Regions from separate parts of the Alcaligenes ammonioxydans genome, predicted to be linked through region 2. Evidence: predicted binding sites of a transcription regulator. Region 2 holds the regulator's gene; each other region holds the start of a gene.
The links. Region 2 encodes LexA, which represses DNA repair genes until DNA is damaged. Its sites were predicted from a motif close to ACTGTATNNNNATACAGT; they were not measured.
Positions count from the first base shown of each region.

Region 1: dinB (DNA polymerase IV) is a predicted target of LexA. The motif match lies at 1,933-1,950, and genes of this name have one in related genera.
Region 3: recA (recombinase RecA) is a predicted target of LexA. The motif match lies at 1,867-1,884, and genes of this name have one in related genera.
Region 4: FE795_RS03895 (putative DNA modification/repair radical SAM protein) is a predicted target of LexA. The motif match lies at 1,420-1,437, and genes of this name have one in related genera.

Region 1 covers NZ_CP049362.1:84,448-87,425, forward strand. Annotated here, with positions in the region: gene FE795_RS00370 (ABC transporter permease) at 1-27, opposite strand, end outside; gene FE795_RS00375 (ABC transporter substrate-binding protein) at 182-1,753, opposite strand; gene dinB (DNA polymerase IV) at 1,967-2,978, shown strand, end outside.
Region 2 covers NZ_CP049362.1:1,566,224-1,569,201, reverse strand. Annotated here, with positions in the region: gene FE795_RS07100 (amino acid aminotransferase) at 1-562, shown strand, start outside; gene FE795_RS07095 (GNAT family N-acetyltransferase) at 635-1,219, shown strand; gene lexA (transcriptional repressor LexA) at 1,301-1,960, shown strand; gene lon (endopeptidase La) at 2,174-2,978, opposite strand, start outside.
Region 3 covers NZ_CP049362.1:2,216,719-2,219,696, reverse strand. Annotated here, with positions in the region: gene FE795_RS10230 (sensor histidine kinase) at 1-968, opposite strand, end outside; gene FE795_RS10225 (response regulator transcription factor) at 1,071-1,760, opposite strand; gene recA (recombinase RecA) at 1,967-2,978, shown strand, end outside.
Region 4 covers NZ_CP049362.1:854,049-857,026, reverse strand. Annotated here, with positions in the region: gene FE795_RS03900 (UdgX family uracil-DNA binding protein) at 1-152, opposite strand, end outside; gene FE795_RS03895 (putative DNA modification/repair radical SAM protein) at 205-1,410, opposite strand; gene FE795_RS03890 (hypothetical protein) at 1,550-1,828, opposite strand; gene FE795_RS17400 (hypothetical protein) at 2,011-2,355, shown strand; gene FE795_RS03880 (fumarate hydratase) at 2,504-2,978, opposite strand, start outside.

The DNA of each region.
Region 1 (2,978 bases), 1.5 Mb from region 2:
GAGACGGCGAATAATAAATACCAGCATAGGCGGTCTCCTGGTAGAGCGCGAGGATCACTCGCGACCAGTGTCGTCCTTAATGTGTAGAAAGGGCCCGGCAAGGGGGCTGGTGTAGAAACGGATGACTACAAGGTAATGGGAACCAGCCCCGCACGAAGGCGGGGCTGGGGTGGGGAAAAACTTAGTCGATAGTGGTCCATTGAGCCAGCAGGCGGTTGTCCGCACGGTGGATCACGTTGACCTTCTTGGCCATGGCCCAGGGAATGATCTGGTCATGCAAGGGGATGTGGCCCACTTCCTTGGCATGGATTTCCAGAACCTTGTGGATGGCAGCATCGCGTTTGGCCACGTCGGTTTCGGTCTTGATCTGATCAATCAAGGCGTCCACTTCGGCGTTTTCGTAGTTACCGAAGTTAAAGGAGCCGTCAGCGCCCTCGCCCTTGCTGTGCATCAGGCTTTGCAGGGTGTAGAGCGCATCAAAGGTCGGCACGCCCCAGCCAAACATGTAGGCGCTGCTGTCGTAGCTCTGAACTTTGGGGAAGTAGGTGGCGCGTGGCATGGCGTTCAGGTTGGCTTTCACGCCGACCTTGGCCCACATGCCCACGATGGCCTGGCAGATGGCTTCATCGTTGATGTAGCGATCGTTCGGGCAATCCAGGGTAAAGGTCAGGGAATTGTCGTAACCGGCTTCTTTCAGCAGCTCCTTGGCGCGATCCTGGCTGTAAGGCAGGCGCTGGGCCAGCTCTTTGGTGTAGCCGTGAACCTGAGGGGCCACCATGGTGCCGGTGGGGGCGGAGGAACCGCGCATCACGGCTTTCTTGATGGCTTCAATGTCGATGGCCACATACAGGGCTTCACGGACACGCTGGTCGGCAAACGGGTTCTTGCCCTTGATGCTGCTGTATTTCAGCTCGGGGCTCTTTTGATCCAGACCCAGGTAGATGGTGCGGTATTCGTTGCCTTCCACAATCTTGGACTGTTGGCGCAGGCGTTGCAAATCCTGTGCCGGTGGGTCCAGAACCAGGTCCACTTCGCCGGACAGCAAGGCGGCGGTGCGGGTGGCGTTCTGCTTGATCGGCACATAGACCACTTCGGTGATGTTGCCTACCTTGTTGCCCTTGTTCCACCATTCTTCGTTTTCGACAAAGACGGTGCGCACGTCCACTTCACGCGACTTCAGCTTGTAAGGACCAGTACCGTTGGTGTTGCGAGCCGAAAAGGTTTCTTCGTTCTTGTTGAAGTCCTGGGGCTGGGTGACCTTGTTCTTTTCAGCCCAGTCCTTGTTCATCATGAACACGCTGGTCAACTGGCGCAGCAGTACGGGGTTGGGGGCGGCGGTGATGATATCCACCGTCTTGTCGTCCACCTTTTCTGCTTTGACGATACCGTTGACGTAGGCCTTGAAGTTGGACGTTGGCGCCATGGCGCGCTGGATGGAAAACACCACGTCGTCAGCCGTAAAAGGTTCGCCATTGTGGAACTTCACACCCTCGCGCAAGGTAAAGCGCCAGACGGTGGGTTCACGCTGCTCCCAGGCGGTAGCCAGGCTGGGCACGATCTGGAAGTCTTTGTCGTAGTCCACCAGGGGCTCATAGACATACATGCTGCCCGTGATGGTGAGGTTTTCGTTCTGAGCATGGGGGTCCAGGGTCATGAAGTCACCCTGGCTGGACCAGGTAAGCGTCTTGCTGTGGCCTACCAGGGGCAGGGAGACCAGAGCTGCCAGCGCAGCAGCCAATACTGTTTTTTTCATGAAAACCTCCTGTTGGGGTGCTTGGTGTCGCTGATAGAGAGGCTGCATAGTAACCGGGCGCTTGGCACAGGTTCAATACGTAGTTTCAGCTCGCCGTCAGCGTAACGATAATTAGTGATTTATATCATCTTGCCGCTTATTCAGTAGCCCCCAGCGTCCAGCCCACTTGTCGCTATAATGGTGTACGTATATACAGTTAACAGGCTGGCCGTGGTGACGGGACAAGAAGAAACCCCTCTGGAGCGACGCATCGCTCATGTGGATATGGATGCGTTTTATGCCTCGGTAGAGCTGCTGCGCTACCCGCATTTGCGTGGCCGCCCCGTGGTGATCGGCGGGCGCAGTGCTGATGCGCCGCGTCAGTTGCCTGACGGCAGCTGGCAACATGCCCGTCTGGCCGATTACGTGGGGCGCGGGGTGGCCACGACTTCTACCTATGAAGCACGCCAGTTGGGCGTGTTCTCGGCCATGGGTTTAATGAAGGCGGCTCAACTGGCTCCCGACGCCATCTTGCTGCCTGCGGATTTTCAAGCCTATCGCCATTATTCGCGTCTGTTTAAACAGGCCGTGGCCACGGTCTCGGACCATATCGAGGACCGGGGCATCGACGAGATCTATGTAGACCTCAGTCATAAGACCGAAGACAGCCACGCACTGGCCGAGCAGATCCGCCAAGCGGTGAACCAGGCCACGGGCCTGACCTGCTCCGTGGGCATTACTCCCAACAAGCTGCTCTCCAAGATTGCCTCGGAGCTGAACAAGCCCAATGGGGCCTGCGTGCTGACCATGGACGATGTGCCTACCCGCATCTGGCCGCTGGCGGTGGGCAAGATCAATGGGATTGGCCCCAAGTCGGTACTCAAGCTGACAGAGCTGGGCATTGGGCAGATTGGAGAGCTGGCGGCCACCCCGGCGGAGAAGCTGCAGGAGCATTTTGGCCTGCGGTATGCACAGTGGCTGATGGCCGTGGCCCACGGCCAGGACGACCGTCCCCTGACGACGGATCGCACCCCCAAGTCCATCAGCCGTGAAACCACGTTTGAGCGTGATCTGCACGTGCGCATGGATCGCTCCCGCCTGTCCTCGGTGCTGGAGTCCTTGTGTGAAAAGCTGGAGCAGGATCTGCGCAAATCTGCCATGTGCGCCCAAACCATAGGCATCAAGCTGAAGTTCGAGGACTTCAAAATCGTGACGCGCGACCTGTCCCTGCCCACTCCGGTGCTGG
Region 2 (2,978 bases):
CATTGCCTACCAGGGCTTCGGTGACGGCCTGGACGAAGACGCCAGCGTCGTGCGCCTGTTTGCCAAGCTGGGGCTGTCCATGTTCATCAGCTCCTCGTTCTCCAAATCCTTTTCGCTGTACGGTGAGCGTGTGGGTGCCCTGACCCTGGTCACATCCAGCAAGGATGAGACGTCGCGCGTGCTCAGTCAGGTCAAGCGCGTGATTCGCACCAACTACTCCAACCCCCCTACCCACGGTGGCAAAGTAGTGGCCACGGTACTGAACTCTCCCGAATTGTTCCAGACCTGGGCCACTGAACTGGCCGGCATGCGTGAGCGCATCCGCGACATGCGCGCCCAGCTGGTTGCCAAGCTGAAAGAGCACGGCGTCGCACAAAACTTCGACTTCGTTCTGCAACAGCGCGGCATGTTCTCCTACTCGGGCCTGACCGCCGAGCAAGTAGAGCGTCTGCGCCAGGAGCATGGGATTTACGCGGTCAGCAGCGGCCGCATCTGCGTTGCCGCACTGAACAGCCAGAACATTGACGTCGTGGCCAAGGCCATCGCTCAAGTCCTGAAATAAGCCGGCCTTAGCCCTACCCACCAACGCCCTTCTCCGGAAGGGCGTTGTTGTTACAGCCCTTGGAAAACACTCATGACCGACGCGATTTCCCTACATACCGACCGCCTGCTTCTCCGCCCTTGGAAAGCCACCGATCTGGAGCCCTTTCACCGTTTGAACCGTGATCCGCATGCACTACGCTTTTATCCCGCAACGCTGGATCGTGCTCAAAGTGATGCCATCGCTCAGCGAAGCCAAAGTCTGATCGAAGAACACGGCTGGGGCCCTTGGGCAGTAGAACTGAACGAAACCGGCGCATTCATCGGCATGGTGGGCTTGAACCGCCCCACGGCCGATCTGTATTTTCAACCTTGCGTAGAACTGGTCTGGCGCCTGTTACCCGAGTACTGGGGCAAGGGGTTTGCGACGGAAGCGGCTCGCGCCTGCCTAGCCTTTGCTTTCAAAGAACTGGAGCTGGAGCAGATCGTTGCTTACACCGCGCAACTGAACCTCCCTTCGCAAACCGTTATGCAACGTCTGGGCATGACGGAGCAGCCGGGCACCTTCGATCATCCCGGCGTCCCTGCCGGCCACAAACTTGTGCCGCATGTTCTGTATACACTGGACCGCAAGGATTGGAACCCGCCCGCTTCGGTGCCACCAAAGGCCAAAAGTTAAGTCTTTACGGCCTGAGCCGCTTGCCAAAACACGAACGGTAACGCACAATCTTTACTGTATATATATTCAGCAGACAATACTATGACCGCCAAGCTCACTGCACGCCAACAACAAGTGCTGGACATCATCCGTTCCGAGATCGAACGGACCGGTTTCCCTCCCACTCGAGCCGAGATCGCTCAGGTGCTGGGCTTTAAGTCCGCCAATGCAGCCGAAGATCATTTGAAGGCTCTGGCCCGTAAAGGCGCTATCGAGCTGACGGCCGGCGCTTCGCGCGGCATACGACTGCTCGGCACGGACACCCGCGACAGTACGCCTAGCAGCAACAACGTACTGGCCAATTTGGCCGATGCACTTTTGCTGCCGATCATTGGTCGCGTTGCCGCCGGCAGTCCTATTCTGGCCACCGAGCATATCGAGCGCGAAATTGGCGTTGCCCCCACCCTTTTCTCTCAAACGCCCGACTATCTGCTGCGTGTACGTGGCCTGAGCATGAAAGACGCCGGTATTTTCGATGGGGACCTGCTGGCAGTCAAAAAAACCACCGAGGCACGTAATGGTCAGATTGTGGTGGTTCGCATTGGGGATGATGTCACGGTCAAGCGCCTGTCACGCTCCAGCAATCAGGTAATCCTCTTGCCCGAAAACCCGGACTTTGAGCCGATTGTCGTCACCGATCCCGACTCCCTGTCCCTGGAAGGCATTGCTGTCGGTCTCATTCGCACCAACCCGCTCCATTAAGCCCCTGTCCTGGCCCAGGTTCCGGGCGACATACACAGACCAAGCTCAAAACCCCATACCCCATTGTGGACTATGGGGTTTTTTACGGCTTGCCCCTACCAGGCACGACAAGCGCAGGAATGACTCAGCCCCGCCTGGGTAGCACTCCCAACATGCAAACAGGCTACCTTGAACCCAAGGTAGCCTGTTTTTGGTCCTGCGAGAAAGAACGGCTTAGTGCTTGAATGACTCGGAGCCAGCACCAGCAGCACGAGAGGCCGCCAGGGCTTCAGCAGCCAAACGAGCCACTTCCTCGTCGCTCAAGGGCGTGACGGGATCTTGCAGCGCTACTTCCAATACGCGATCAATCCAACGCACCGGAATGATCTCCAGCGTGTTTTTCACGTTATCGGGAATATCCGCCAAGTCCTTGACGTTTTCCTCCGGGATCATCACGGTTTTGATACCGCCGCGTTGCGCTGCCAACAGCTTCTCTTTCAAGCCACCGATAGGCAGAACTTCGCCGCGCAAGGTGATTTCACCCGTCATGGCCACGTCGGCACGAACCGGAATACCCGTCAGGCTGGATACGATAGCGGTCGTGATGGCGATACCGGCCGATGGACCATCCTTGGGCGTCGCGCCCTCTGGAAAGTGTACGTGCAGATCACGCTTCTCAAACACCGTATTGGGGATACCCCACTTCTGAGCACGGGATCGCACAACCGTACGGGCCGCTTCGACCGACTCTTTCATCACGTCACCGATCGAACCGGTACGCAGCACATTGCCTTTACCGGGCATATCGGCGACTTCGATGGTCAGCAAATCGCCACCCACCTCGGTCCAGGCCAGACCAGTCACCTGACCAATCTTGTTCTCTTTCTCGGCCAGGCCGAAGGAGAAACGACGCACGCCCAGGTATTCGCTCAGGTTCTCCGAGTTAACCACCAGGGTTTCCTGCGTCAAAACCTTGTGACGGGACGCTCGTGTGCCAGCCTGAGGATTGGCTACTAGCAATTTGCGAACCACCTTGCGG
Region 3 (2,978 bases), 650 kb from region 2:
AGACTCAGGGCGTCCGGCACCCGTTGGCCTACATGCAGTTCAGTCAAGGTGTTCAGGTCCAGGCTCTGCTTGGTGGGGGCATAGAGGGCATCGCTGCTTTCGGCGCGCGCCAGCGCCAGCATTTGCGTGACCAGCCGCGTGGCGCGCTCTGTGCCGCGGACCAGCTGTTGCAGGCTGGCTTCCGTTTGTTGGGGGTCACGCTCTCGCAGGGCCAGTTCGGCTTGTGTGCGTATGCCCGCCAGAGGAGTTTTCAACTGATGGGCTGCGTTGGCAACAAACTGTCTTTGAGTGGCGGAGAACTGGGCCTGCTGAGCCAAAAGACCGTTCATGGCATCGATCAGCGGCACAATTTCGGCCGGAGCCTGTTCCTGGTCCACAGGCGACAGGTCGCCCGGCGCCCGGGCTCGCAGGCGCGCCTGCAGCAGGTTCAGGGGCTCCAGCCCGTGCGTCAGCCCCAGTCCAGCCAGCATGGCTGCCAGCGGCACAAGAATGAATTGCGGAGTCAGCATTCCGATCAGAATTTCCCGGTGTAGCACCGCTCTATGTTCATTCGTTTCAGCGGCAACCGCCAGAAAAGGCGTGTTGTTTTTGTCCTTGCCCCCCCAGACATAGGCCAGACGCAGACTCTGATCGTCCAGAACCACATCCCGGTAACGCAGCAGGTCGGTGTCATAGCTCCAGCTGTCGGGAACTGGCAAATGGGCATTGCCGGCCAACGGGGCTCCATTGGCATCGCGGATTTGCCAGAGGGTGGGCGTGGGACTTTCCTGCCGCAAAATGGTTTGCGCGCCGTGCGACAGCTCAATAGGCTGGTTCAGGTCCTGGCGGCTGATTTCCACCCGCAGCAGGTCCAGATGATCGCGCAAGGTGCGGTCATAGGGCGAGTTGGCAATATGCTGGGCGATGAAATAGGTAATGACAATGCCCACGGTCCACAGCAGAAACAAGGGCCCGAAAATCCAGATCATGATCTTGTGGATGAGCGGACGTGGCGCCCCGCGCCTTTTTCGGGCGGGCGCGACAGTGGCACGTGATGGGGGCGACGCGGGCTGCATGGACGATCCCTTCGCTTAGGCTGGAGCGTCTTCTCGCAGTTTTTCCGGTTCCAGACAGTATCCCAGGCCCCGCACAGTCAAGATGCGCACGCCGCTGGGCTCCAGCTTTTTGCGCAGGCGGTGAATGTAGACCTCAATGGCATTAGGGGTGACTTCCTCCCCCCACTCACAGAGCAGATCCACGAACTGGTTCTTGCTGATCATGCGCCCGCTGCGCGACAGGAAAATCTCCAGCAAACTGGTTTCGCGGGCTGACAGCTCCAGGGGTTGATTGTCGATATACGCCATACGGCCCTTCAGGTCGAAGCTCAGCCGTTTGTGATGCAGCAAGGCGCTGCTGGTGCCGGTACTGCGCCGCGTCAGGGCGCGTACCCGCGCTTCCAGCTCCGTCAGGGCAAAGGGCTTGGACATATAGTCGTCTGCGCCCAGGTCCAGGCCGCGCACGCGCTGCTCCACCGTGTCGCTGGCAGTCAGTATCAGCACGGGAAGCGTGTCCTGCCGCTGGCGGATGGACTGCAATACGGACAGGCCAGGCTTTTTGGGCAAGTCCAGGTCCAGAATCAACAGGTCAAAACTTTGAAGCTGCAAGGCCGAGTCGGCGCTATCGCCATCGTGCACGACATCGACCGCATAGCCTTCGTAGCGTAAGGAGCGAGAAAGTCCATCCGCGAGAATACTGTCGTCTTCAGCTATGAGTATGCGCATGACCCTACACAAACAAATGATTGAATGGCTGGCTGGCATTGTGGCACAAGGCTGTCAGGCCGGTCAGTAGGGGATAACGAGGCTGCAGGCCTAATTTATTTGAATATCTGTGTATATATACAGTATAATTTGATGCAATAATGAGGTTTGAATTTTAATTGTCGTGCCCGTCCGTTGGGGCGCCATTCCACAGTCAAGGATTTTTCATGGACGATAAAAACAGCAAAGCAGTGGCCTCGGAACGTTCCAAGGCGTTGGCCGCCGCTCTGTCGCAAATCGAAAAGCAGTTCGGCAAGGGTTCGATCATGCGCTATGGCGACGACACCGTCGAGCACGACATCCAGGTGGTTTCCACGGGCTCGCTGGGTTTGGACATTGCTTTGGGCGTTGGTGGTCTGCCTCGTGGTCGCGTTATCGAGATTTATGGGCCGGAGTCCTCGGGTAAGACCACCTTGACCTTGCAAGTGATTGCCGAAATGCAAAAGCTCAAGGGAACGTGCGCGTTTATTGACGCTGAGCACGCGCTGGATGTGCAGTATGCTCAAAAGCTGGGCGTTAATCTGGCTGATCTGCTGATCTCTCAGCCCGACACGGGTGAGCAGGCCCTGGAAATTACCGAAGCCCTGGTACGTTCGGGCTCGGTGGACCTGATTGTCATAGACTCGGTCGCGGCGCTGACCCCCAAGGCTGAAATCGAAGGCGATATGGGCGATTCCCTCCCTGGTCTGCAAGCCCGCCTGATGAGTCAGGCCCTGCGCAAGTTGACCGCCACCATCAAGCGTGCCAATTGTACGGTTATCTTCATTAATCAGATCCGCATGAAGATCGGTGTCATGTTCGGCAACCCCGAAACCACCACGGGCGGTAACGCATTGAAGTTTTACTCGTCCGTGCGTCTGGATATTCGTCGCATCGGCTCGATCAAGCGCGGTGACGAAATGGTGGGTAACGAAACCCGCGTTAAAGTGGTCAAGAACAAGGTCGCGCCTCCGTTCAAACAGACCGAGTTCGACATCATGTACGGCAGCGGTATTTCGCGTGAAGGCGAGATTATCGATCTGGGCGTACAAACCGGCGTGGTCGACAAGGCGGGCGCCTGGTACAGCTACGACGGCAACCGGATTGGCCAGGGCAAGGACAATGTGCGGGAATTCCTGAAAGAGCGTCCGGAGCTGGCGCGTGAAATCGAAAACAAGGTTCGCGAGAAACTGGGCGTAG
Region 4 (2,978 bases), 710 kb from region 2:
TCATATTCCAGCCCGATTTGCCCCGCCCTGGGCCCCGGTTCCGCGAAGGAGTCTGCCCAGCAAAGTTGTTCCGGTGCCCAGCTGGCGGCCAGAGCACGTAAAGCCTGTTCCCGCCAGCCAGCGTACCCCCCGTCTACCTGCAGGGTTACCATCCGGGCCTGCCCTTGCCGGGTGTAGGCCATACGGAGAGCTGGCAAGCGGGCCTCATAGCAGGCTCAGTTGCTGCGGATTGCTCGACAGCATGCGACGTAAGGTGTCGGAGGCCGCCTCGGCTAGCCCGGGACGATAATCCTGCACCACAACAAAAGGCTGCAATGTACGGATAGAGCAACGCAAACGGATCAGGTCCTGGTATCGAATAGCCCGCATCTGACGCAGTTCCACCAGACGCTTGGCATTGCGAATACCAATGCCCGGCACACGGGCAATCAGTCGTTCAGGGGCCCGGTTCAGATCCACCGGAAAAATATCCCGGTTCGACAAGGCCCAAGACAGCTTGGGATCAATATCCAAAGGCAGGTCGCCTGTATTCTGAAACAGTTCCTCGGCCCGAAACCCGTAGCTGCGCAACAAAAAATCGGCTTGATACAGACGGTGCTCGCGCAAGAGCGGGGGCGGCTGCGCCGGCAGCGCCGAGGAACTATCCGGAATAGGACTAAAAGCGGAGTAATACACCCGTTTGAGCTTGTAAGCCCCGTACAGCGTCTGGGCGGTTTGCAAAATATTGCGGTCATCGGCCGCATCGGCCCCCACGATCATCTGCGTACTTTGCCCCGCCGGCACCTTGGGCCGTTTCTCTTGCTGGGCCTGCTCCTGGGCCAGACGAATCACCCCCATGGCCCGCTTGATCGTGTGACCGCTTTTTTCCGGAGCCAGGCGATTCAGGCCGGCATCCGTGGGAAGCTCAATATTGACGCTGAGCCGGTCCGCGTACTGGCCTGCCAGCGTGATCAACTGCGGGTCGGCATCCGGAATGGTTTTAAGGTGGATATAGCCACGAAAATGATGATCCTCGCGCAAGGAACGCGCCACTTCGACCAGACTCTCCATGGTGTAGTCCGAGCTGCGGATGATGCCCGAGCTCAGGAAAAGCCCATCTATATAGTTGCGCCGATAAAAATCCAGCGTCAGATCCACCACTTCTGCAGGCCGAAAACGCGCTCGTGGCACGTTGCTGGAGCGCCGGTTCACACAATACAGGCAGTCATACTGGCAAAAATTGGTCAGCAGTATCTTGAGCAGCGAAACGCAGCGTCCGTCCGGCGTAAAGCTGTGGCAGATACCGGCACCGGTACTGGCGCCCAGACCCGTGCGCCCACGGGAATCCCGTTTGGGGGCCGCACTGCTGGCGCACGAGGCATCATACTTGGCCGCGTCAGCCAGAATCTCAAGTTTGCGCGCAAGCTCCATGGCACCATTGCTGTATATAAAAACAGTATTATACCGTTTTCAGCGACGGCGTCACCAAGCCTGCGACTCGGCAAAAAAAGAAAACCTTGCACCGGTCAGGCTGCCAGGCAGCTGACCGTCAGGCCCGTTATAGCGACGGTCAAGCGTCCAGCAGCTTGATCAATGCCTCTTGATGATGAGAGCGAGCCTCCAGCAATTGCCGTCCTTCTTCGGTCAACATGGCAATCAAAGGCGCGGGAAAAGGAGAAGGAGTCTGCGTCGTTTGTGGAATGGCCTGAACTAATCCCAGCGACTGTAATTGTTCAAACACGGCTTGTTTCTTGTGCCAGGGAGTCTGGCGTAAACGCACAAGCTCAAGCGTGTTCCAAATCATGGGGTTGAGCTGCGGAATAGTGGTGGAGCGCTGAAGTTGCGTCATACAAGGCCCTTGATTAAGACCACCTCTATGGGCCGCTTGTGTGGGCCCCCTCGGTGGTCAGCCAGAAAGCATCCCTATACCGTACACCATAACGATGTACAGAATATTTCAATGAGTTCTGACAATCATCGTCGCAGTACGCATGCCAGATACCAATCCGCAATAACCCGCGCTTGCGCTTGGTGAAACCCAAAGAGACAGCCTGCCACCTTCCCGAATCCAGTTTTGGCGACGCAATACCTGTGCCCAGAGCAGCAGAAACACAACACCCGATCCCACACTGCTCAGCCCCGGATTGGCCTGCACACAATACGCATGCACCAGTTGCCCGCCGAGCCAGGAACCAGGCGCTGATGGATCAAGGCCGAATTGAACGGGCAGCCCCCCATGCCCTGGCTTGTCTGATTTACCGCAGTCTGGCCGAAACCGCATTCTGGGTAGCCCAGAACGAGGATGACGATGCCCGCTTGGCAAAAGGGCTGGCAGCCTTGGATTTGCGGCTGCGAGGCTTGTTGCTCAGGTCCTGAACGGGTGATGCTAAAAGGAGCCAGTGTCCAGGCCAAAGAAAACCCGCATTGAATGCTGTACTGACGCTGCTTTTACAAGCAGGCCAGAAACACTCATGCGGGTTTTTTATCAACAACGCCGGGAAGCCCAAGCTTCCCGCTTTACGTCTTACACAGCGACCAAAGAGATCTCTGCAATACGTTTGCGCCATTCGGCGGGGCCGGTGTTGTGCACGGACACACCTTGCGAATCCACCGCGACGGTCACGGGCATATCCTGAACCTCGAACTCGTAAATGGCTTCCATGCCCAGATCTTCAAAAGCCACCACTTTCGCATTGCGAATGGCCTTGGAAACCAGGTACGCGGAACCACCCACGGCCATCAGGTAGGCCGATTTGTGAGCACGGATGGCCTCAATGGCGGCCGGGCCGCGTTCGGCCTTGCCGATCATGGAGATCAGGCCGGTTTTAGACAGCATCATCTCGGTGAACTTGTCCATGCGAGTAGCGGTGGTTGGGCCTGCTGGACCAACGGCTTCGTCACGCACGGGGTCAACCGGGCCCACGTAGTAAATCACGCGGTTGGTGAAGTCCACAGGCAGGGACTCACCCTTTTCCAGCATGTCCTGGATGCGTTTGTGA